Linked DNA regions of Starkeya sp. ORNL1. The protein of the gene in region 1 binds, or shares a complex with, the protein of each later gene. Links are inferred from orthologs where the notes say so. Each region holds a gene or a part of one and is shown on either strand. Other genes may lie near its edges. The genes, in order: G3545_RS25280 and accD.

Evidence for each region.
Region 2: the proteins of G3545_RS25280 (region 1) and accD are in contact, whole or in part, in a solved structure (PDB 8UXZ), measured with the Escherichia coli proteins. The link is inferred for Starkeya sp. ORNL1 from one-to-one orthologs.

The regions. Positions count from the first base shown.
Region 1 is NZ_CP048834.1:5,368,263-5,378,248, reverse strand. What follows is about bases 5,633-8,420. They hold G3545_RS25280 (acetyl-CoA carboxylase carboxyltransferase subunit alpha), read right to left. Parts: upstream 7,610-8,420; coding sequence 6,656-7,609; downstream 5,633-6,655. Other genes in these bases: G3545_RS25275 (LysR family transcriptional regulator), read right to left, coding at 7,753-8,420; G3545_RS25285 (murein L,D-transpeptidase family protein), read right to left, coding at 5,633-6,536. In the rest of the region: G3545_RS25300 (peptidylprolyl isomerase), read right to left, coding at 1-832; preprotein translocase subunit SecA, read left to right, coding at 1,193-3,994; G3545_RS25290 (nuclear transport factor 2 family protein), read left to right, coding at 4,338-4,727; more of G3545_RS25285, read right to left, coding at 4,875-5,632; more of G3545_RS25275, read right to left, coding at 8,421-8,637; G3545_RS25270 (peroxiredoxin-like family protein), read left to right, coding at 8,739-9,419; G3545_RS25265 (site-specific tyrosine recombinase XerD), read right to left, coding at 9,546-9,986. UniProt on the Escherichia coli protein: Component of the acetyl coenzyme A carboxylase (ACC) complex. First, biotin carboxylase catalyzes the carboxylation of biotin on its carrier protein (BCCP) and then the CO(2) group is transferred by the carboxyltransferase to acetyl-CoA to form malonyl-CoA.
Region 2 is NZ_CP048834.1:3,736,591-3,746,737, forward strand. The notes cover bases 7,199-10,147. They hold accD (acetyl-CoA carboxylase, carboxyltransferase subunit beta), read left to right. Parts: upstream 7,199-8,175; coding sequence 8,176-9,120; downstream 9,121-10,147. Other genes in these bases: trpB (tryptophan synthase subunit beta), read left to right, coding at 7,199-7,277; trpA (tryptophan synthase subunit alpha), read left to right, coding at 7,274-8,119; G3545_RS17805 (folylpolyglutamate synthase/dihydrofolate synthase family protein), read left to right, coding at 9,252-10,147. Also shown: sulfate ABC transporter permease subunit CysT, read right to left, coding at 1-91; thiosulfate ABC transporter substrate-binding protein CysP, read right to left, coding at 311-1,339; G3545_RS17765 (glutamine synthetase beta-grasp domain-containing protein), read right to left, coding at 1,753-2,787; G3545_RS17770 (DUF2735 domain-containing protein), read left to right, coding at 3,171-3,368; G3545_RS17775 (glutaminase), read right to left, coding at 3,539-4,468; G3545_RS17780 (DUF6790 family protein), read left to right, coding at 4,662-5,207; G3545_RS17785 (phosphoribosylanthranilate isomerase), read left to right, coding at 5,350-6,069; more of trpB, read left to right, coding at 6,066-7,198.

The DNA.
Region 1 (9,986 bases):
TCTGCGGCTTCACGTCATCGAAGCTCGGCAGCGGCTTCTGGCGCTTGTCCTCGAGCTTGATGACATGCCAGCCGAACTGCGTCTTCACCGGCTCGGAAACCTCGCCCGGCTTCATCGCGAACGCCTTGTCGGCGAATTCCGGCACCATCTGGTCCTTGGTGAAGTAGCCGAGATCGCCGCCATTCTCCTTGCCCGAGGGATCCTCGGTGAGCGCGGAGGCAAGCTTGGCGAAATCCTCGCCCTTCTTCAGCTTGGCTTCCACGTCCTTGGCCTTGGCCTCGGCGGCAGCCGACGCCTTCTCATCCTTCGGATCCTCGACGCGGAACAGGATGTGGCGGGCGCGCACTTCCTCTTCCGGCTTCTGCTGCTTCAGCGCTTCGTCATAGGTCTTCTTCAGCTCGGCATCGCTCACCGCCGCCTTGGTGGCCTTGGAGAGCGCGGCCTGCATCAGCAGGCGCTTCTTGGCGAAAGCGAGCTGCTGGGCAAATTCCGGCGCCTGGTCGAGCTTGTCGGCCTCGGCCGACTGGGCGAGCGCGGTGAGGTCGATCAGGAAGCCGAGCACATATTCCTGGCGGGCCGGCCCCTGGAGCTGCGGCGGCAGGCTGCCGCCGAGCTCGTCCTCGGCGATGGTGAGGTCGGACTTCTTGATCTCGATGCCGTTCACCCGCGCCAGCACGGGATCGGCGTCAGTGGCTCCGGGGGCAGGCGCAGCGGCCGCCGGCGGAGTGGCAGGCGCCGGGCTCTGTGCATGGGCGGGCAGCGCGGCGACGCCGAGCGCGGCGGCGCTAAGAAGCGCGGCGGCGAACGCGGCACGCGGGGAACGGAATGTCATGGATGCCTGTCCTTGGAGGTTTGCGGTGGTCCGCGTTTCGGGCGGCGAAAGCTGGCCCAGTCCGGCCGGCGTTGCAAGCGGGGGGTGCAGGAGGCGCGCCCTTCTGGCAAGCACGCCCGCCCGCGATTGACAACCCCCAAACCCGTTCATAAGTGTGGCACGCCGCGCGGGCCCTCCCGCGCGCTCGCATTTATGTTACCGGACCGCGCTATCACACGCACCCGGCATGACCGACGGACCCATTTCGGCCGCAAATGCCGTCTCGATCGGTTGGCTGACCGGTTGATCGCTAAACGGGGCTCGGCGGCCCGTCACCGCCGCGCCCTTCTCTGCCCCGACGGGACGTGGATTGGAAGCACGATGCTCGGCGCCATTGCGCGAAAGCTTTTCGGATCGGCCAATGACCGCCGGGTGCGCGGTTACCAGCCGAAAGTCGCCGCCATCAATGCCCTGGAACCGGAAGTCGCGGCGCTGTCCGACGAAGCATTGCGGGCGCGCACTGACGCCTTCCGCAAGCAGCTCGCCGAGGGCACCGACCTTGAAGACCTCCTGGTGCCGGCCTTCGCCACGGTGCGCGAGGCGGCCAGGCGCGCGCTCGGCCAGCGGCATTTCGACGTCCAGCTGATCGGCGGCATGGTGCTGCACGAGCGCGGCATCGCCGAGATGCGCACCGGTGAAGGCAAGACGCTGGTGGCGACCACCACGGTCTATCTCAACGCGCTGACCGGCAAGGGCGTGCACGTCGTCACGGTGAACGACTACCTCGCCAAGCGCGACGCCGAATGGATGGGCCGGGTCTATAAATTCCTCGGCCTCACCGTCGGCATCATCGTCCACGGCATGGACGACGACGAGCGCCGCGCGGCCTATGCCTGCGACGTCACCTACGCCACCAATAACGAGCTCGGCTTCGACTATCTGCGCGACAACATGAAGTACGAGCTCGGCGCCATGGTGCAGCGTCCGCACCATTATGCCGTGGTCGACGAGGTGGACTCGATCCTGATCGACGAGGCGCGCACCCCGCTCATCATCTCCGGCCCGCTCGACGACCGCTCGGAGTTCTACAACACCATCGACACCTTCATTCCCCGGCTGTCGAAGGAGGACTACGACGTCGACGAAAAGCAGCGCTCGGTCTCCCTCACCGAAGCCGGCATGGAGAAGATGGAGCAGCTGCTGCGCGATGCTGGGCAGCTGAAGTCCGACAGCCTCTACGACATCGAGAACGTCTCGGTGGTGCACCATGTCAACCAGGGCCTCAGGGCCCACACGCTGTTCCAGCGCGACAAGGACTACATCGTCCGCAATGACGAAGTGGTCATCATCGACGAGTTCACCGGCCGCATGATGCCGGGCCGCCGCTATTCCGAAGGCCTCCACCAGGCGCTGGAAGCCAAGGAGCGCGTGCAGGTCCAGCCGGAGAACCAGACGCTCGCCTCCATCACCTTCCAGAACTATTTCCGCATGTACGAGAAGCTGGCGGGCATGACCGGCACGGCCAACACCGAAGCGGCCGAGTTCGGCGATATCTACCGCCTGGAAGTGATCGAGATCCCGACCAATCTGCCCGTCGCCCGTGTCGACGACGATGACGAGGTCTACCGGACCGCCGGCGAAAAATACAACGCCATCATCGAGTTGATCGACGACTGCAAGAAGCGCGGCCAGCCGGTGCTGGTCGGCACCACCTCGATCGAGAAGTCCGAACTGCTCGCCGAACTTCTGAAGAAGCGCGGCTTCAAGCAGAAGGACTTCACCGATCCGGACGCCTTCCGCCCGCTCTATGACGGCGACCAGGGCCAGACCGAGGACAAGGTGTTCGCGGTGCTGAACGCCCGCCACCACGAGCAGGAATCCTACATCGTGGCGCAGGCCGGCGTGCCCGGCGCCATCACCATCGCCACCAACATGGCCGGCCGCGGCACCGACATCCAGCTCGGCGGCAATGCCGACATGCGCATCGGCCACGAGCTTGCCGACATGCCGGAAGGCGAGCAGCGCAACGCGGCCGAGCAGGCGATCCGCGACGAGATCGCCAAGCTGAAGAAGCGGGCGCTCGAGGCCGGCGGGCTCTATGTCATCGGCACCGAGCGGCATGAAAGCCGCCGTATCGACAACCAGCTGCGCGGCCGCTCCGGCCGCCAGGGCGACCCCGGCCATTCGCATTTCTTCCTGTCGCTCGAAGACGACCTGATGCGCATCTTCGGCTCCGACCGGCTCGACGGCATGCTGCAGCGCCTCGGCCTGAAGGAAGGCGAGGCCATCGTCCATCCCTGGATCAACAAGGCGCTGGAGAAGGCGCAGCAGAAGGTCGAGGCGCGCAACTACGACATCCGCAAGAACCTGCTGAAATACGACGACGTCATGAACGACCAGCGCAAGGTGGTGTTCGAGCAGCGCGTCGAGCTGATGCAGGACGAGGACGTCGCCGAGACGGTCGCCGAAATGCGCCATGGCGTGGTCGAGGACCTCGTCACCAAATATGTGCCGCCGACCGCCTATCCCGAGCAGTGGGACACGGCAGGCCTCGCCGAGGAGCTGCGCCGCGTGCTCGGCCTCGATCTGCCGGTGGTCGACTGGGGCCACGAGGAAGGCATCGCCGACGAGGAGATGCGCGAGCGCATCCTGCGCCGGGCCGACGAAGCGATGGCCGCCAAGGTCGCGCAATACGGCCCGGACATCATGCGCTATGTCGAGAAATCGATCCTGCTGCAGACGCTGGACCATCTCTGGCGCGAGCATCTGGTCACGCTCGACCATCTGCGCCAGGTCATCGGTCTGCGCGGCTATGCCCAGCGTGATCCGCTGAACGAGTACAAGTCGGAAGCCTTCCAGCTGTTCGAGGCAATGCTCTCCAGCCTGCGCGAGGCGGTCACCGCCCAGCTGATGCGCGTCGAGGTCGTCACCCAGCCGCCGCCGATGGACGAACTGCCGCCGATGCAGGCGCACCATCTCGATGCCGACACCGGCGAGGACGAGTTGCTGTCCTATACGGACGCCGAGATCGCCCGCGAGGCGACGCTGGCTCCTGCCGCCGACGCGGCGTCGCCGCGGCGCGATCCGAACGATCCCTCGACCTGGGGCCGCGTCGGCCGCAACGAGGCGTGCCCCTGCGGCTCCGGCAAGAAGTTCAAGCACTGCCACGGCCGGTTCGCGTAAGGTTGGCCGGCGCCTAGAGCCCTTCCCGTTCGGATGGAAACATCCGAACGACAAGAAAGCGCTCTAGATTCAATAAGCTGGAGCAATTCCTCTTCGATCAGATGATTCCATCTGATCGGGAAATGCTCTAGCGCGACCGGTCCACGGCAAATCGGATGTCGTCATCCCGGGCGGCCGAAGGCCGATCCGGGATCGCGCGCCGAAAGAGGTCCACCTTCGTCACGTGATCCCGGCTCTCCGGCTGCGCCTCCGGCCGGGATGACGCCTTCGATATTCTCGTCTCGCGGGGGACAAATCGGCTCCAGCCGCTGTAGCGTGCGTCCCTCCTCTCGGAGGCTCGCCCGTGCCGCACTGGCAAACCGACATCCATGCCTGCGAGGCGCGCTTACGCGATGCCGCGCTTGCCGGCGACGTCGCCGCGCTCGATGCGCTATTGGCCGACGACCTCGTCTTCACCAACCAGAACGGCCAGGTTCTGAACAAGCAGGACGATCTCGACCTGCACCGCAACGGAATGCTGCGGCTGGAGAGCCTGGCTTTCTCGGAGTATCGGCTGCGCCGGCTCGACGAGGCCCATGTGCTGGTCACGCTGCGGGCGGACGCCGAGGGCCGTGCCGGTGGCCAACCCTTCACGGCGGCACTGCGTTTCACCCGCGTCTGGCAACGCCAGGACGACAGGAGCCACGGCGGCGCCTGGCAAATCATCGCCAATCATTGCTCGGCGGTGGCGTAAGGCGATCCCCAAGCCGTCCCCGTGGGCCTTCGTCCGGCCGGAGGCGTAGCCGTAGAGCCGGGATCGCACGAAGGTAGAGAACCTCACGCGATCCCGGATACGGCCTGACGGCCGTTCCGGGATGACGACAAATGCCGGGAAAAGAAACTACTGCGAGAAGCCGCCGGTCGAGCGGATCGCGGCGCCTGGCAGTTGCTGGGTGCCATAAAGCGGCTGATCAGCGCTGGGCGCCGGCTGCGCGGTAGCGACCGGCCGCGGCGCGGCCGGGGCGGTGGAGACCGGCTTCGGCGCGGCGGCGGGAACCGACGGGCGGGCCGGCGGAATCGGCACCGCAGTCGGCAGCACGGCAGCTTGCGCGGGAGCGTCGGCGGCCGGCGCCGTCATCGCCACAGGCGGCGGCGCAGCAGCGGGTGCCGGGGCCGGATCACTCTGGCCGAACCACTTGCCGAGCGAGAAGCCTGAAGACGCGGCCGGTGCCGGCGTGGTCGAAGCGGTGCTGGCCGGCTCGCTGCCGCCGCCGAACAGCTTGGTCAGGAAGTTGCCGCCACCCGAGGAATTGTCGATCGAGGCGACCCGTGCGGTCGGCTGCGCCTGCGCGCCGGAATTGGCGAACAGCACGGTCTCAGAGCGCGATCCGCCCGGCGCATCGGTTGGACGCGGCGGCGGCATCGGCACGCCGGAACGCACGCCGGTGGCAAGCGCGACGCTGGCCTCGGCGGTCGGAGCGGCAGGCGACGCGGCAGCCGGCCCGGCGTCGGCGGTCTGGATCGGCGGCGTATCGGTGGCGGTCGGCTGGCCCGGCGGGCGCACATTCGGCGGCAGCGTGCCGGGGGTGCGCACCAGGCTGTCCGGATTCTGCACCTTGGCCAGGAACACCTTGTGCATGCCGCCATCGGTGCCGGTCTTGACCGGCGCCAGCGGCGTGCGCGGCGCCAGCGAAGCGACCTGCGCGTCATCCTGCGTACGCTTGGTCGCGATCTCCTGCTCCAGGTCCGCCGGCTCGGTGGAAGCCGGGCACGGGCCTGTCGGGTTGAACTTGGCGTTCGGGTCGGTCGGCGTCTCGTTGAAGACGTAGCGCTTCTCGCAGACATCGACCTTGGGCGGCGCCTTGGTGATCTCGAAGGTGTCGTAGCCTTCCTTGATCATGCGCCAGAAGGCCATGTTCGGGTTGTTGCGATGCCGCGCCATGTTGGTCGGCGTCATCCGGAACGGATAGGCCTGCACCTGGAAGGAACGCTGTCCGCCGGTGAAGCTGTCGCGACCGAGCGCAAAGATCTCCTGGATCTGCTCGTCGGTCATGGCATAGCAGCCGGAGGACGAGCAGTCGCCATGCACCATCAGATGCGCGCCGGTACGGCCCCAGGCTTTGTCATAGGCGTTGGGATAGCCCATGTTGAAGGCGAGGTAGTAGCTGGAGTTCGGGTTCATCTGCCCGGGGGTGATGGTATAGAAGCCTTCCGGCGCCTGCCGGTCACCTTCCGTCACCTTGGGTCCGAGCTCGCCCGACCAGCGGCAGATCGGGTAGGTCTTGAGCAGTGCGTAATCGCCGTCCTTGGTCTGCTTCCAGACCTCAAGCTCCGACTCTTCCTTGAAGATGCGCACCGTGATCGGGCTGGTGGGCGTCATGCCCTTCTTCTCGATCAGCGCGACGGTCTCCGGCGCGAGCGGGCGCATCGCCTTGGCACCGACACCACCACCCGAGCCGTTGCAGGCGGCCAGCGCCAGCGCACCGACGCCAATGAGCAGGGCCGCGCGCAGCCTTCCGGCCAGCCCGGTGCGGGAGAAGAGGGAAGCTTCCGTGCGGCTCAACGCAGAACTCCTCAGTCCGACCCGTGAGGCGATGAGCTTAATGAATAAAGCGTTATCCTTGACGGCTCGTTACCGCAAGTGCAGCAAGGACACGCCGTCAAAGCTTCAATAGGCACGTCCTACAACCCCCTGCCGATGGCAAGGAATTTCTCCCGCCGCGCCTTGCGCAGCGCCGCCGGATCGAGCCCTGCGAGATCGGTGAGCGCCGCCTCGATGGCGTCGGCCGCCGAATCCATCGTCGCCTCGGGATCGCGGTGTGCGCCGCCCGGCGGCTCGGAGATGATGGAATCGATGATGCCGAAGCGCGAAAGATCCTGCGCGGTGATGCGCATATTGGTTGCGGCTTCCTGCGCCTTCGCGGTGTCGCGCCACAGGATCGAGGCGGCACCTTCCGGCGAGATCACGCTGTAGATCGCATGTTCCAGCATCAGCACCCGGTTCGCGGTGGCGATGGCGATGGCCCCGCCCGAGCCACCCTCGCCGATGATGACGGCGACATTGGGAACGCCGAGCGACAGGCAGGCATCGGTCGAGCGGGCGATTGCCTCGGCCTGGCCGCGTTCCTCGGCGTCGAGGCCGGGAAAGGCGCCGGCGGTATCGACCAGCGAGATCACCGGCAATGAGAAGCGGTCGGCAAGCTCCATCAGCCGCACCGCCTTGCGGTAGCCCTCGGGCCGCGCCATGCCGAAATTATGCTTGATGCGGGTCTCGGTGGTGGAGCCCTTCTCATGGCCCATCACGCACACAGCCTGCCCCCGGAAGCGGGCGAAGCCGCCGAGGATGGCCTCGTCCTCGCCGAACTTGCGGTCGCCGGCGAGCGGGGTGAAATCCTCGAACAGATGCGCGGAATAGTCGGAGAAATGCGGGCGCGAGGGGTGGCGGGCGACCTGCGTCTTCTGCCAGGGGGTGAGATTGGCATAGAGCTGGGCCAGCGCCTCGCGGGCCTTGACCTCCAGCCGGCCGATCTCCTCGCCGATGGCGACGGCGTCGCCCTGCTCGGAGAGCGTCTTCAGTTCCTCGAGCTTGGCCTCCAGCTCGGCCACGGGCTTTTCGAAATCGAGGTAGCTGCGCATGTGCTGTCGGCGGGCTCGCATACGGACGTGATGAGGGCGGCGGTGATCCGCCCGGTTCGAAGGCGCGCGAAGCTGTGCCCCGAGAGGGTGGCGGCGTCAAGGCGGACGGTGACGACGCAAATCGCGCTTTCCGCCGCGCGCGTCTACCGCGCCAACTCGCGCGACAGATACTCCACCAGCGCCCGGACCTTCGCGGAAGGGTGCGGGCCGGCGGGATAGACCGCGTGCACCGCCAGCGGCGCCACCTCGAAATCGCCCATCACCCGGACCACGTCGCCGGAAGCCAGGTCGTCGCGGCACATCCATTCCGAGACGAGGGCGACGCCAAACCCGGCACGGACGCAAGCCATCATTCCCTCGCTGGAATCGATGCTGATCCGGGGTTCGAGTTCGATCGAGACCGCAGCGCCGTTGCGCATGAAGCTCCAGCCGCGCCGCGAGGCGGGCCCCGGGCCGAAGATACAGTCATGGCCCAGCAAGTCCGACGGCACTATGGGTTGGCCGCGTGCAGCGACATAGCGTGCGGAGGCCACCGGAAACCGGGCCCCGACAGCAAGGCGCCGCGCCCCGAATCCCGACGATGTGAGGTCGCCGAGCCGGATCGCCACGTCGACGCCCTCGGCAATGAGGTCAGTGCGCGCGTCGGCTATGACAAAGTCGAGTCGCAGCAAATGGTTAGCGGCAAGGAACGGCTGCAGCAACGGGATTACGATGCGCACCCCGAACGTGACCGGCATGGCGACGCGGATCAGCCCGCGCAGGCTGTCGATGCCGCGTGCGGCGTCCTCCGCCGCCTCGAGATCGGCGAGCACCTGCTTGGCACGCTCCAGGAAGGTAGTGCCTGCCTCGGTCGGCGCCACCCTCCGCGTGGTGCGCAACAGCAGCTTAATCCCGAGCCGCGCTTCCAGTTCGTTGACGATGCGCGAAACTGAGGGCTGCGACAGGCCCAATTCCCGGCCAGCGCGCGAGAAGCTGCCGCTCTCGGCCGTGCGGACAAAAACCGTGAGTTCCTGAAGCCGATCACTCATTTGACTAGCATATAAATGTTCTTCGAAGTGGGCACATTCTCCCATTTGTATGGATGAACCATCCTCCCGGCCATCGCAATAGCAAACCGGGAAACAATCCCATGGCCCTTCAAGACACGCTGAACGCCTTCCGCGCCAATTTCGAAGCCGGCGGGCCGCCCTATAACGCGCCTGGCTGGATCCACGAACCGATGCACCGCGCCACCGACGAGTTGATCGCGTCCGGCCTTGCCGGGCATGCGCTCAAGGCCGGCGACGTGGCGCCCGCCTTTACGCTCCAAGATGCCGAGGGTAACGCCGTCGCATCGCAGGACCTCCTCGCCCACGGCCCGATGATCGTCACCTTCTATCGCGGCGTATGGTGCCCCTATTGCAACTTCGACCTGCAGGCGATCCAAGCGGCCTTGCCAGACTTCGAGGCGCGCGGCGCCCGGTTGGTTGCCGTCTCGCCGCAGACGCAAGCCAATAGCCGCCGCTCGATGCGCGACAACAAGCTCAGCTTCCCGATCCTGTCCGATCCGGGCAACGAGGTCGCCGCCAGCTTCGGCCTGCGTTTCGGGCTGCCGGATTATCTGATCGACCTCTACAAGAACGTCTTCAAGAACGACCTTGCCGTAGCCAATGGCGATCCGAGCTGGACCTTGCCGATGCCGGCCCGCTTCGTCATCGCCACCGACGGCACCATTGCCTATGCCGAGGTGAATCCGGACTACACCCGTCGGCCCGACCCGTCCGAATTGCTGCCGGTGCTGGACCGGATGCGAACGGCAAGCCCGGCTTGAGTCGATCCCCCGGGCGGCAACGCGGTATTGTCGGATGGCCGGGCTTGACCCGGCCATCCCCAAATTCCGGCACCAGCGTTCAGCCTGGGGATGACTGCCGCCTCGAATGGCAGGCGTCCTTGATGCTCACCCCTCGCCCAGCGGGTGCAGATCGCGCACCAGGCTCTTCAGCCGCTCGTCCAGCACATGGGTGTAGATCTGCGTGGTCGAGACGTCAGCGTGGCCGAGCAGCGTCTGCACCACGCGCAGGTCCGCGCCATGGGCCAATAGATGACTGGCAAAGGCGTGGCGCAGCACGTGCGGCGAGAGCTTGCCGGGATCAAGCCCGGCGGCCAGCGCGAGGTCTTTCAAATCGAGCCCGATCTGCTGGCGGGTGATGTGCCCGCTTGCCGCCACCGAGGACGGGAACAGCCAGCGCCCCGCGGTGCCCTGCTTCGAGGCCGCCAGCGCGGTGCGCCACGCCGCCATCGCCGCCTTGGCCGGCTCGCCGAGCGGGACCATGCGCTCCTTGTTGCCCTTGCCACGCACGATAATGGCATCGCCCGAGGCCCGCGCGGCGGTCGCCGG
Region 2 (10,147 bases), 1.6 Mb from region 1 along the record:
CCAGCGCGCCGAGCGGCAGCAGCACGATCAGGCTGAGATAGAGCAGTGTGATGCCGAGGGAGAGCGGGAAGCCCGGTATGACGCGGCTCAACGAACGGGCTCCTGCACGGGCGCCCCGGGCGGGGCAACTACCAACCCGTCATCCCCGGGCTTGTCCCGGGGATCTCGGCTACTGACGAACGATCGCTCTCCCCGGAATCGAGATGGCCGGGACAAGCCCGGCCATGACGGCGTGAGGACGGCAAACCTCGTCCCCTATAGCGTCGACGCGGCGGCGCGTCACCTTCCGACGGTATTTAGTCCGCGGAGTTCACGGCGCGACGAACAGGGTCTCGAGCTTGCCGCCGGAGGCGAAGTGCACCTTCTGCACCTTGTCCCAGCCGCCGAGCACGTCCTCGACCTTCACCAGCTTCACCGGCGCGAACTTCGCCTTGAACTGGTCGGCGACCTTCTGGTCGACCACGCGGTTGTTGAACTCGGCGGCGATGGTCTGGCCTTCCGGCGAATAGAGCCAGTTCAGATAGTCGGTCGCGACCTGACGCGAGCCGCGCTTGTCGACCACCTTGTCGACCACCGCGGCGGGGAATTCGGCGAGCAGGCTCACCGGCGGCACCACGACCACGAAGTCCTTGTCCTTATAGGCATCGCGCACGCCCAGCACCTCGGATTCGAAGGTGATGAGCACGTCGCCCTGCTCACGCTCGACAAAGGTGGTGGTCGAGCCGCGCCCGCCGGTGTCGAACACCACGACGTTCGACAGCAGCTTCTTGGCGAAGGCGTCGGCCTTGGCCTCGTCGCCCTTGAACTTGTCGAGCGCGAAGGCATAGGCGGCGAGATAGGTGTAGCGCGCATTGCCCGAGGTCTTCGGATTGGGGAAGACCAGCTTGACGTCGTCACGGACCAGATCGTCCCAGTCCTTCACGCCCTTGGGGTTGCCCTTGCGCACCAGAAAGGCCGGGAAGGAGTACCAGGGCGAGCCGGCATTCGGCAGCCGGGTCTGCCAGTCCTTGGCGACATAACCCTTGTCGACCAGGAAGGTGATGTCGGTGATCTGGTTGAAGGTAACGACGTCCGCCTCCAGCCCCTCGACGATGGAGCGTGCCTGCTTGGAGGTGCCGGCGTGGCTCTGGTTCACCTTGATGTCCTTGCCGCTCTTGGCCTTGTAGGCCGGCTCGAACTTCTTGTTGATGGCCTCGAACACTTCCCGGGCGACGTCGTACGAGGCGTTGAGGATCGAGCCCGGCTGGTCGGCCGCGAAGGCGATGCCAGGGGTGAAGCCGGCAGCGAGTACGGGGGTGAGGGCAGCGGCGGCAAGGAGGTGGCGGCGCGACAGGCGCATGGTGATCTCCAGGGGCAATTCATCTGAATTATTGTGTGAAATAAGATATTTCACAATTAGAGCTGTCTAACATGAAGATTGTCGCGACGGAAGGGGGAGTCGGCGCGTGCATCATCGCCGAGGTCCGCCACAGGCGGCTTCGGATAATGCTCGGGCGGCGCCACGGTCCCTTCCACCACGCCGTCATCCCGGACGGCCGCAGGCCGATCCGGGATCGCGGGAAGGTGTGATGCAGGGACTTCACGCGATCCCGGCTCTCCGCTTCGCTGCGGCCGGGATGACGAGTGGTTTGGGGGCGGAAGAAGAAGGCGCGGCGAGCGTCAAATGGTGCTCAAGCCAGGCGCAGCGGGCGTATCAGCCCCAAAAGAAAACCCCGGCATCGGCCAAGCCGATGCCGGGGTCCTTGTCACCTGTCACGCAGCCGCTGCGGCAGCGACCGACACGGTCGAGATGGTCTTCAGGATCTGCGAGGCGATGGCGTAGGGGTCGCCCTGGGAGTTCGGGCGGCGATCCTCGAGATAGCCCTTATAGTCATTGCGGATGAAGCTGTGCGGGACGCGGATCGAGGCGCCGCGATCGGCGACGCCGTAGCTGAACTTGTTCCACGGCGCCGTTTCATGCTTGCCGGTCAGGCGCAGATGGTTGTCCGGGCCATAGACCGAGATGTGGTCGTCGAGGTTCTCCGCGAACGCCGCCATCAGCTTCTCGAAATACTCCTTGCCGCCGACTTCGCGCATATAGGAGGTCGAGAAATTGGCGTGCATGCCGGAGCCGTTCCAGTCGGTGTCGCCGAGCGGCTTGCAGTGATACTCGATGTCGATGCCGTACTTCTCGGTCAGGCGCTGCAGCAGGTAGCGCGCCATCCACACCTCGTCGGCGGCCTTCTTGGAGCCCTTGCCGAAGATCTGGAATTCCCACTGGCCCTTCGCCACTTCGGCATTGATGCCTTCATGGTTGATGCCGGCGGCGAGGCAAAGGTCGAGATGCTCCTCGACGATCTTGCGGGCGACGTCGCCGACGTTCGAGTAGCCGACGCCGGTGTAGTACGGGCCCTGCGGGGCGGGATAGCCGGCGGTCGGGAAGCCGAGCGGGCGGCCGTCCTTGTAGAAGAAATATTCCTGCTCGAAGCCGAACCAGGCGCCCTCGTCATCGAGGATGGTGGCGCGCTTGTTGGAAGCATGCGGCGTGACGCCATCCGGCATCATGACTTCGCACATCACCAGCGCGCCATTGGTGCGGGCCGGATCCGGATAGACGGCGACGGGCTTCAGCACGCAATCCGAGCTGCGGCCTTCGGCCTGCATGGTCGAGGAGCCGTCAAAGCCCCAGAGCGGCAGCTGATCGAGCGTCGGGAACTCGGCAAATTCCTTGATCTGCGTCTTGCCACGCAGATTGGGGACGGGCGTGTAGCCGTCCAGCCATATGTACTCAAGCTTGTACTTTGTCATTGCGGGTCTCTCATAAGCTGATGACGCGAACTCTGGAAAAACCTGATGCGTGTCCGGCCGCCACCGGCTGAAGCCTTGGAAGCATTTACCGTGCCATCGGCACCGCTGAACCGCGTGCGGCCCCGGCGTTCCGAATTCCACAAGGGCGCGCAACAAGGCGACGGTTCGGAAAGCCCATGGAGCGTGTGCAATGCAGCAGACGTCGACAGCAACGATTAGTCACGGGCAAGAATGCTAGCCAAAGAAGCATGGAGAGACATGCTGATATTGTAGGCAGCATGTGATTTTAAATGAGGCAATCTGCGCAAAGCGGGAGCAAAACGTGCTATATCGACGTTAAGGGCTGACGCGTGAACGCGCAGCATTCAACGGAGATACAGACGATGACTATGACTTCCTATGGCGGCAGCGCCAAGATTTACGAATTCCCCAAGGGTGGCCGGGCCGGCCTCATCAGCCGTCGCGAAGACCCCAAGAGCGCTGCCGCGCCTGTCGCGCCGCGCTTTGCCGACGCTGCATTCGGCGGCAGCTGGTATCATGAAGAGGCCGTGCGGGACGCCGAGCGTCCGACCAAGCGCTAGTTCGCGCGCAGCTGCCCGATGATTCGCAAAACGGACGCCTGCAGCACAGCCATGCATAAATGAGAGGGCCGGCGCCCACAGCCCGGCCCTCTTTGCTTTTGCGGTGCGCCGCAGCGATGTGCCGAAAATATGTACAATTGCGATGCATGCCGAATCACGCGGCCCATTACCTAAGCACCGAAAATCGACCAGCCCAGCCGTTTTGTCAGCGCTTCGAGTGCGATGCGGCCGAGATGGGAATTGCCTGAGGCGTCCAGCCCCGGCGACCACACCGCGATCGACGCCTTGCCCGGCGCGATCGCCAATATGCCCCCGCCCACCCCGCTCTTGCCCGGCAGGCCGACCCGGTAGGCGAACTCTCCGGAGCCGTCATAATGGCCGCAGGTGAGCATCACCGCATTGATGCGCCGGGCCCGCTCCGGAACGACGACGGAGCGCCCGGTGGTGGGGTTGCGGCCCTGATGGGCGAGGAAACGTCCGGCCATGGCGAGCTGCCGGCACGACATGGCGATGGCGCAATGGTGGAAATAGACGCCGAGCGTGAAGTCCACGGGGTTTTCCAGCACGCCGAACGACTTCATGTAATTGGCCAGCGCCGCATTGCGGAAGCCGGTACGGCGCTCGGAGGCGGCCACCGCCTCGTCGATCGCGATGGTCTCGTCATCGGCGAGGAACTGCAGGAAGCGCAATATCTCGCCCAGCGCCTCGCGCGGCTGGTGGCCCGACAGGATCAGGTCGGTCACCGCGATGGCGCCGGCATTGATGAACGGGTTGCGCGGGATGCCGTGCTCATACTCCAGCTGGATGATGGAGTTGAAGGCGCTGCCGGACGGCTCGCGGCCGACCCGCTGCCATAGCCGGTCGCCGGCCTTGCCGAGCGCCAGCGTCAGGGTGAAGACCTTGGAGATGCTCTGGATCGAGAACGGCGTCTCGGCGTCACCGCCCAGCGCGACATTGCCGTCGGCATCGATGACTGCGAGACCGAAGGCATTGGCATCGGCCCGCGCCAATTCGGGAATATAGGTCGCGACCTCGCCGCGGTCGGGACGCTGGCGCATCTCCTCGGCGATTTCCTTCACGACAAGGTCGAGATCGGGCACGGGCTCACTCACGTAGCAGGGATGAGGTGGGATGCTGGCACACTGCCATGCGCCCGTCGCTTTGTTGAGCGGTCGCCGGGTCGCGCCTGCCCGCGTGGAGACCGCAACGTTTCTGGCTGATCACGGCGCTCACATTCAATGGTACTATATTCAGCATCAGGACAGCGCCGGGACAACCCGAACGGGGACGAACATGAGAAGCGTCATCGAGGCCGCGATCGTCTTCATCGTATCGAATTATTCGTTCACCTTCCTGGTCATCGGCCTGCTGTTCGCGCTCGCCGCCATCGCCCGGGCAGAAAAACCGGTCGGCACGCCGCTCATCATCGAAAAGCTGCTTGCCTGGCACGTGTTCTGGGTCATCGGCGTCGGGAATTTCTACAATTTCGTCATGCATGCGTTCTTCGGGAAGATGTCGGCCGCCTTCATCGGCTGGGCCGATAGCCCGTTCCAGCTCGAAGTAGGGACGGCAAGCCTTGGCTTTGCCGTCGTCGGCTTCCTCGCGGCGTTCCGAAGCTTCGATCTGCGCCTTGCCGCCATCCTCGGTCCGAGCGTGTTCACGCTGGGCGCCGCGGCGGGGCATGTGTACCAGATGGTGACGGAACACAATTTCGCGCCGGGCAATGCCGGCGTCATCTTCTATATGGACATCGTCATCCCGCTCTTCGGCTTCCTGCTGTTGTGGCTGCAGCACCGTTCCACACGCGCGGCGACCGGCAGGCAGCTGGCGAACGGGTGACGGCGAGGCGGCGCGAGAGGTTCGGCCTGGGTGCGGCGCGGCCGGCTCGCGCCGGCCATGGGTCCGGGGCGCCGAGGCACGTGCCTGCTCGCTTCCTGCCCCAAATTCGTGCTAGGTCGCGTTTTCCGAGGAGACGGCTAAGGTGGCCATCGAGATCAAGATCTGCGGCCTGAAGACCTTCGACGCGCTCGATGCCGCGCTCGGGGCGGGTGCGGATTTGGTCGGCGTGGTCTTCTTCCCGAAGAGCCCGCGCAATATCGATCTCGCCACCGGCGCGGCGCTGACGGAGCATGCGCGCGGCAAGGCCGGCGTTGCGGCCTTGAGCGTCGATGCCGACGACGCCCTCCTCGAAGCCATCGCGCGTGAGGTCAAGCCGGACGTGTTCCAGCTCCATGGCGAGGAGAGCCCGGAGCGCGTCGCGCAGATCCGCGCGCGCTTCGGCATTCCGGTGATGAAGGCGATCGGTGTTGCCGGGCCGGCAGACATCGCCCGCGTGCCGCTCTATGCCCCGGTTGCCGACCGGCTGCTGCTCGATGCCAAGGCGCCGGCCGGCGCCAGGCATCCCGGTGGCAATGGCCTGGTGTTCGACTGGAACCTGATCGCGAACTCCGATGCTCCGCTTGACCTCGCCAAGCCCTTCATGCTCTCAGGCGGCCTGACCCCTGAGAATGTCGGCGAGGCCATCAGGCTGACGCGGGCGCGGGCGGTCGACGTATCGTCGGGTGTGGAGAGCGCGCCCGGCGTGAAGGATCCGGCACGGATCGTCGCCTTCATTCAAGCCGCGCGGGCCGCCATCTGTGAGGCTCGCCGCGAAACCGACCCTGCCGAGGCTTCGGCCAAAGAGATGAGTGCCCATTCGTGAACGCACCGAATTCCTTCCGCACCGGCCCCGACGAGAGCGGGCATTTCGGCATTTTCGGCGGACGCTTCGTCGCCGAGACGCTGATGCCGCTGATCCTCGACCTGGAGGCCGCCTACAAGGAAGCCAAGGCGGACCCGGCCTACAAGGCGGAGATGGACGCCGGGCTGAAGCATTATGTCGGCCGCCCCAGCCCGCTCTATTTCGCCGAGCGGCTGACCGAGCATCTCGGTGGCGCGCGCATCTATCTGAAGCGCGAGGAGCTGAACCACACCGGCTCGCACAAGGTGAACAATGTGCTCGGCCAGATCCTGCTCGCCCGCCGCATGGGCAAGCAGCGGATCATCGCCGAGACCGGCGCCGGCCAGCACGGCGTCGCCACCGCGACGCTCTGCGCGCGCTACGGCCTCGAATGCGTGGTCTATATGGGCGCGGTCGACGTCGCCCGGCAGGCGCCGAACGTGTTCCGCATGCAGATGCTCGGCGCCACCGTGGTGCCGGTGCAGTCGGGCTCCAAGACCCTCAAGGACGCCATGAACGAGGCGCTCCGCGACTGGGTCACCAATGTCCATTCGACCTTCTACTGCATCGGCACGGTGGCCGGCCCGCATCCCTATCCGGGCATGGTGCGCGACTTCCAGTCGGTGATCGGCAACGAGACCCGCCTGCAGATACTGGAAGCCGAAGGCCGGCTCCCTGACAGCCTGATCGCCTGCATCGGCGGCGGCTCCAATGCCATGGGGCTGTTCCACCCCTTCCTCGACGATCCGGAAGTGGCGATCTACGGCGTCGAGGCGGCCGGGCATGGCATTTCCTCGGGCCTCCACGCCGCCTCGCTGACCGGCGGTCGCCCGGGCGTGCTGCACGGCAACCGCACCTATTTGCTAATGGACGATGACGGCCAGATCGCCGAGGCGCATTCCATCTCGGCCGGCCTCGACTATCCAGGCATCGGGCCGGAGCACTCCTGGCTGCACGATATCGGCCGGGTGAACTACATCTCCGCGACCGACGAGGAGGCGCTCGCCGCCTTCCAGTTGCTGTCCCGGCTCGAGGGCATCATCCCGGCGCTGGAGCCGGCGCATGCCATCGCCAAGGTGATGGAGATCGCCCCAACGCTGCCGAAGGACCATGTGATGGTGGTCTCGCTCTCCGGGCGCGGCGACAAGGACATTCCCCAGGTCGCCGAAATCCTCGGGAGCCGTGCATGACCACCACCACTCGCCTCGACGCCCGCTTCCGCGCCTGCGCCGACCAGGGCCGCGCCGCGCTGGTCACCTTCACCACCGCCGGCGATCCCGACTACGACACCTCGCTCGAACTGCTGCGGGCGCTGCCGGCGGCCGGAGCCGACGTCATCGAGCTCGGCGTGCCGTTCACCGACCCGATGGCTGACGGTCCGGCGATCCAGGCGGCAGGCTTGCGCGCGCTGAAGGCGGGCCAGACGCTGGCGAAGACACTGGCCATGGTGCGCGCCTTCCGCGAGGAAGACGACGCCACGCCCATCGTGCTGATGGGCTATTACAATCCGATCTACATCTATGGCGTCGATCGCTTCCTCGTCGACGCCCGCGAGGCCGGGGTCGACGGGCTGATCGTCGTCGACCTGCCGCCGGAAGAAGACACCGAATTGTGCCTGCCGGCGCTGGACGCCGGGCTCGCCTTCATCCGCCTCGCCACCCCGACCACCGACGACAAGCGCCTGCCGGCGGTGCTCGCGAACACGGCGGGCTTTGTCTATTACGTCTCGATCACCGGTATCACCGGCGCGGCGACCCCGCAGCCGGACCTCGTGGCCGCCGCCGTCGCCCGCATCAAGCGTCACACGCCGCTGCCGGTTGCGGTCGGCTTCGGCGTGAGGACCCCGGCCCAGGCCGCGGCGATCGCGCAGAATGCGGACGGCGTGGTGGTCGGCTCGGCCCTGATCGACGTGATGCGCGCCAGCCTCGACGAAGAGGGCCGGGCGACCGAGTTGTCGGTGCCGTGCGTCACCACGCTGGTGCGCTCGCTGGCCGATGCGGTTGCCGACGCCCGCAAGGTTGCCGCGGAGTAGCGGCAGGACTAAATGAGGCGGGCGCGCGAGCGGCGCGTCCGGCCGGGAGCACTGCCTTGAACTGGATCTCCAACGTCGTCCGCCCGAAGATCAACAGCTTCCTGAACCGCCGGGAAGTGCCGGAAAATCTCTGGGTGAAATGCCCGGAGACCGGGCAGATGGTGTTCCACAAGGATCTCGAAGCCAATCTCCATGTGATACCGGGTTCCGGCTATCACATGCGCATGGAGCCGATGGCGCGGCTACGCTCGGTCTTCGACGGCGGCAAATGGTACGACGTCGCGCTGCCTTCGGTGGCCGCCGATCCGCTGAAATTCCGCGATGAAAAGCGCTATGTCGACCGGCTGAAGGACGCACGCGCCAAGACCGGCGCGCAGGACGCGGTGAAGGTCGGCTATGGCAAGCTCGACGGCCTCGCGGTGACCGTCGCGGTGCAGGATTTCGGCTTCATGGGCGGCTCGCTCGGCATGGCGGCCGGCGAGGCCGTCGTCACCGGGCTCGAGACCGCCGCCTCGCGCGGCACGCCCTTCATCATCTTCGCGTGCGGCGGCGGGATGCGCATGCAGGAAGGCATCCTCTCGCTGATGCAGATGCCGCGCACCACCTGCGCGGTGCAGGAACTGCGCGAGGCGAAACTTCCTTATATTGTCGTTCTCACCAACCCGACCACCGGCGGCATCACGGCCTCCTACGCCATGCTGGGCGACATCCAGATCGCCGAGCCGGGCGCGCTGATCGGCTTTGCCGGCCCGCGCGTCATCGAGCAGACCATCCGCGAGAAGCTGCCCGAGGGCTTCCAGCGCGCCGAATATCTGCGCGACCACGGCATGGTCGACATGGTGGTGCACCGCCACGACATGCGCGCCACGCTGGCACGGCTTTGCCGCCTGCTGATGCGCGTGCCGCAGCCGGCGGTCGTCACCACCGAGACGCCGCATACCGAGCCGGTCGTGCCCGAGACGGCCGCGCTCCCGGCACCGGCCGCCGTGGCCGCGCAGTAGAGGATGTTCCGCAAAAGTTGGAGACTTTTGCGATGAGAACATGCTCCAGCTCATTGAATCTAGAGCACCATCTTATCGCGGATAGAATCATCCGCGATAAGATGGTGCTCTAACTTGCAGGGGATCAGCGCATGGCCGTGCCGGCCGCATCCGGCCCGTCCGGCTCAGGCGAGCCGCGGACCACGGACATCATACTGGAGCGCCTGCTGGCGCTGCATCCGAAGCTGATCGACCTCTCGCTCGATCGGATGTGGCGGCTGCTGGAGCGGCTCGACCATCCCGAACGCCGCGTGCCGCCGGTGATCCATGTCGCCGGCACCAATGGCAAGGGCTCGACCGTCGCCTTCATGCGCGCGGTGCTGGAAGCCGCCGGCAAGCGCGTCCACGTCTACACCTCCCCGCATCTGGTGCGCTTCAATGAGCGCATCCGCCTCGCCGGGCGGCTGGTCGACGAGCCGCGCCTGGCGGAAGCGCTCGACCGCGTCGAGAAAGCCAATGACGGCGCGCCGATCACCTTCTTCGAGATCACCACGGCCGCGGCCTTCCTGCTGTTCGCCGAGGAGCCGGCGGACGTGCTGCTGCTGGAGGTCGGCCTCGGCGGGCGGCTCGACGCCACCAATGTGATCGAGCGGCCGCTCACCACCGTCATCACCCCGGTCTCGATCGACCATGTCGAATTTCTCGGTGACACAATCGCCGCCATCGCCGTCGAGAAGGCCGGCATCCTGAAGCGCGGCGTGCCGGCCGTGCTCGGCCGGCAACCCCGCGAGGCCTTGCGTGCCATCGAGCGACAAGCGGCGCGCGTCGGTGCGTCGCTCACCATCATGGGCGAGCAGTTCCAGGCGCATGAGGAAGGCGGCCGGCTGATCGTCGCCGACGAGAACGGCCTGCTCGATCTGCCGCGCCCGCGCCTGATCGGCCCGCACCAGATCGAGAATGCCGGCCTCGCGGTCGCGGCACTGCGGATGGCGGGATTGAAACTGCCGGTCCGTGCTTTCGAGGAAGGGGTACGCGCGGCGGAATGGCC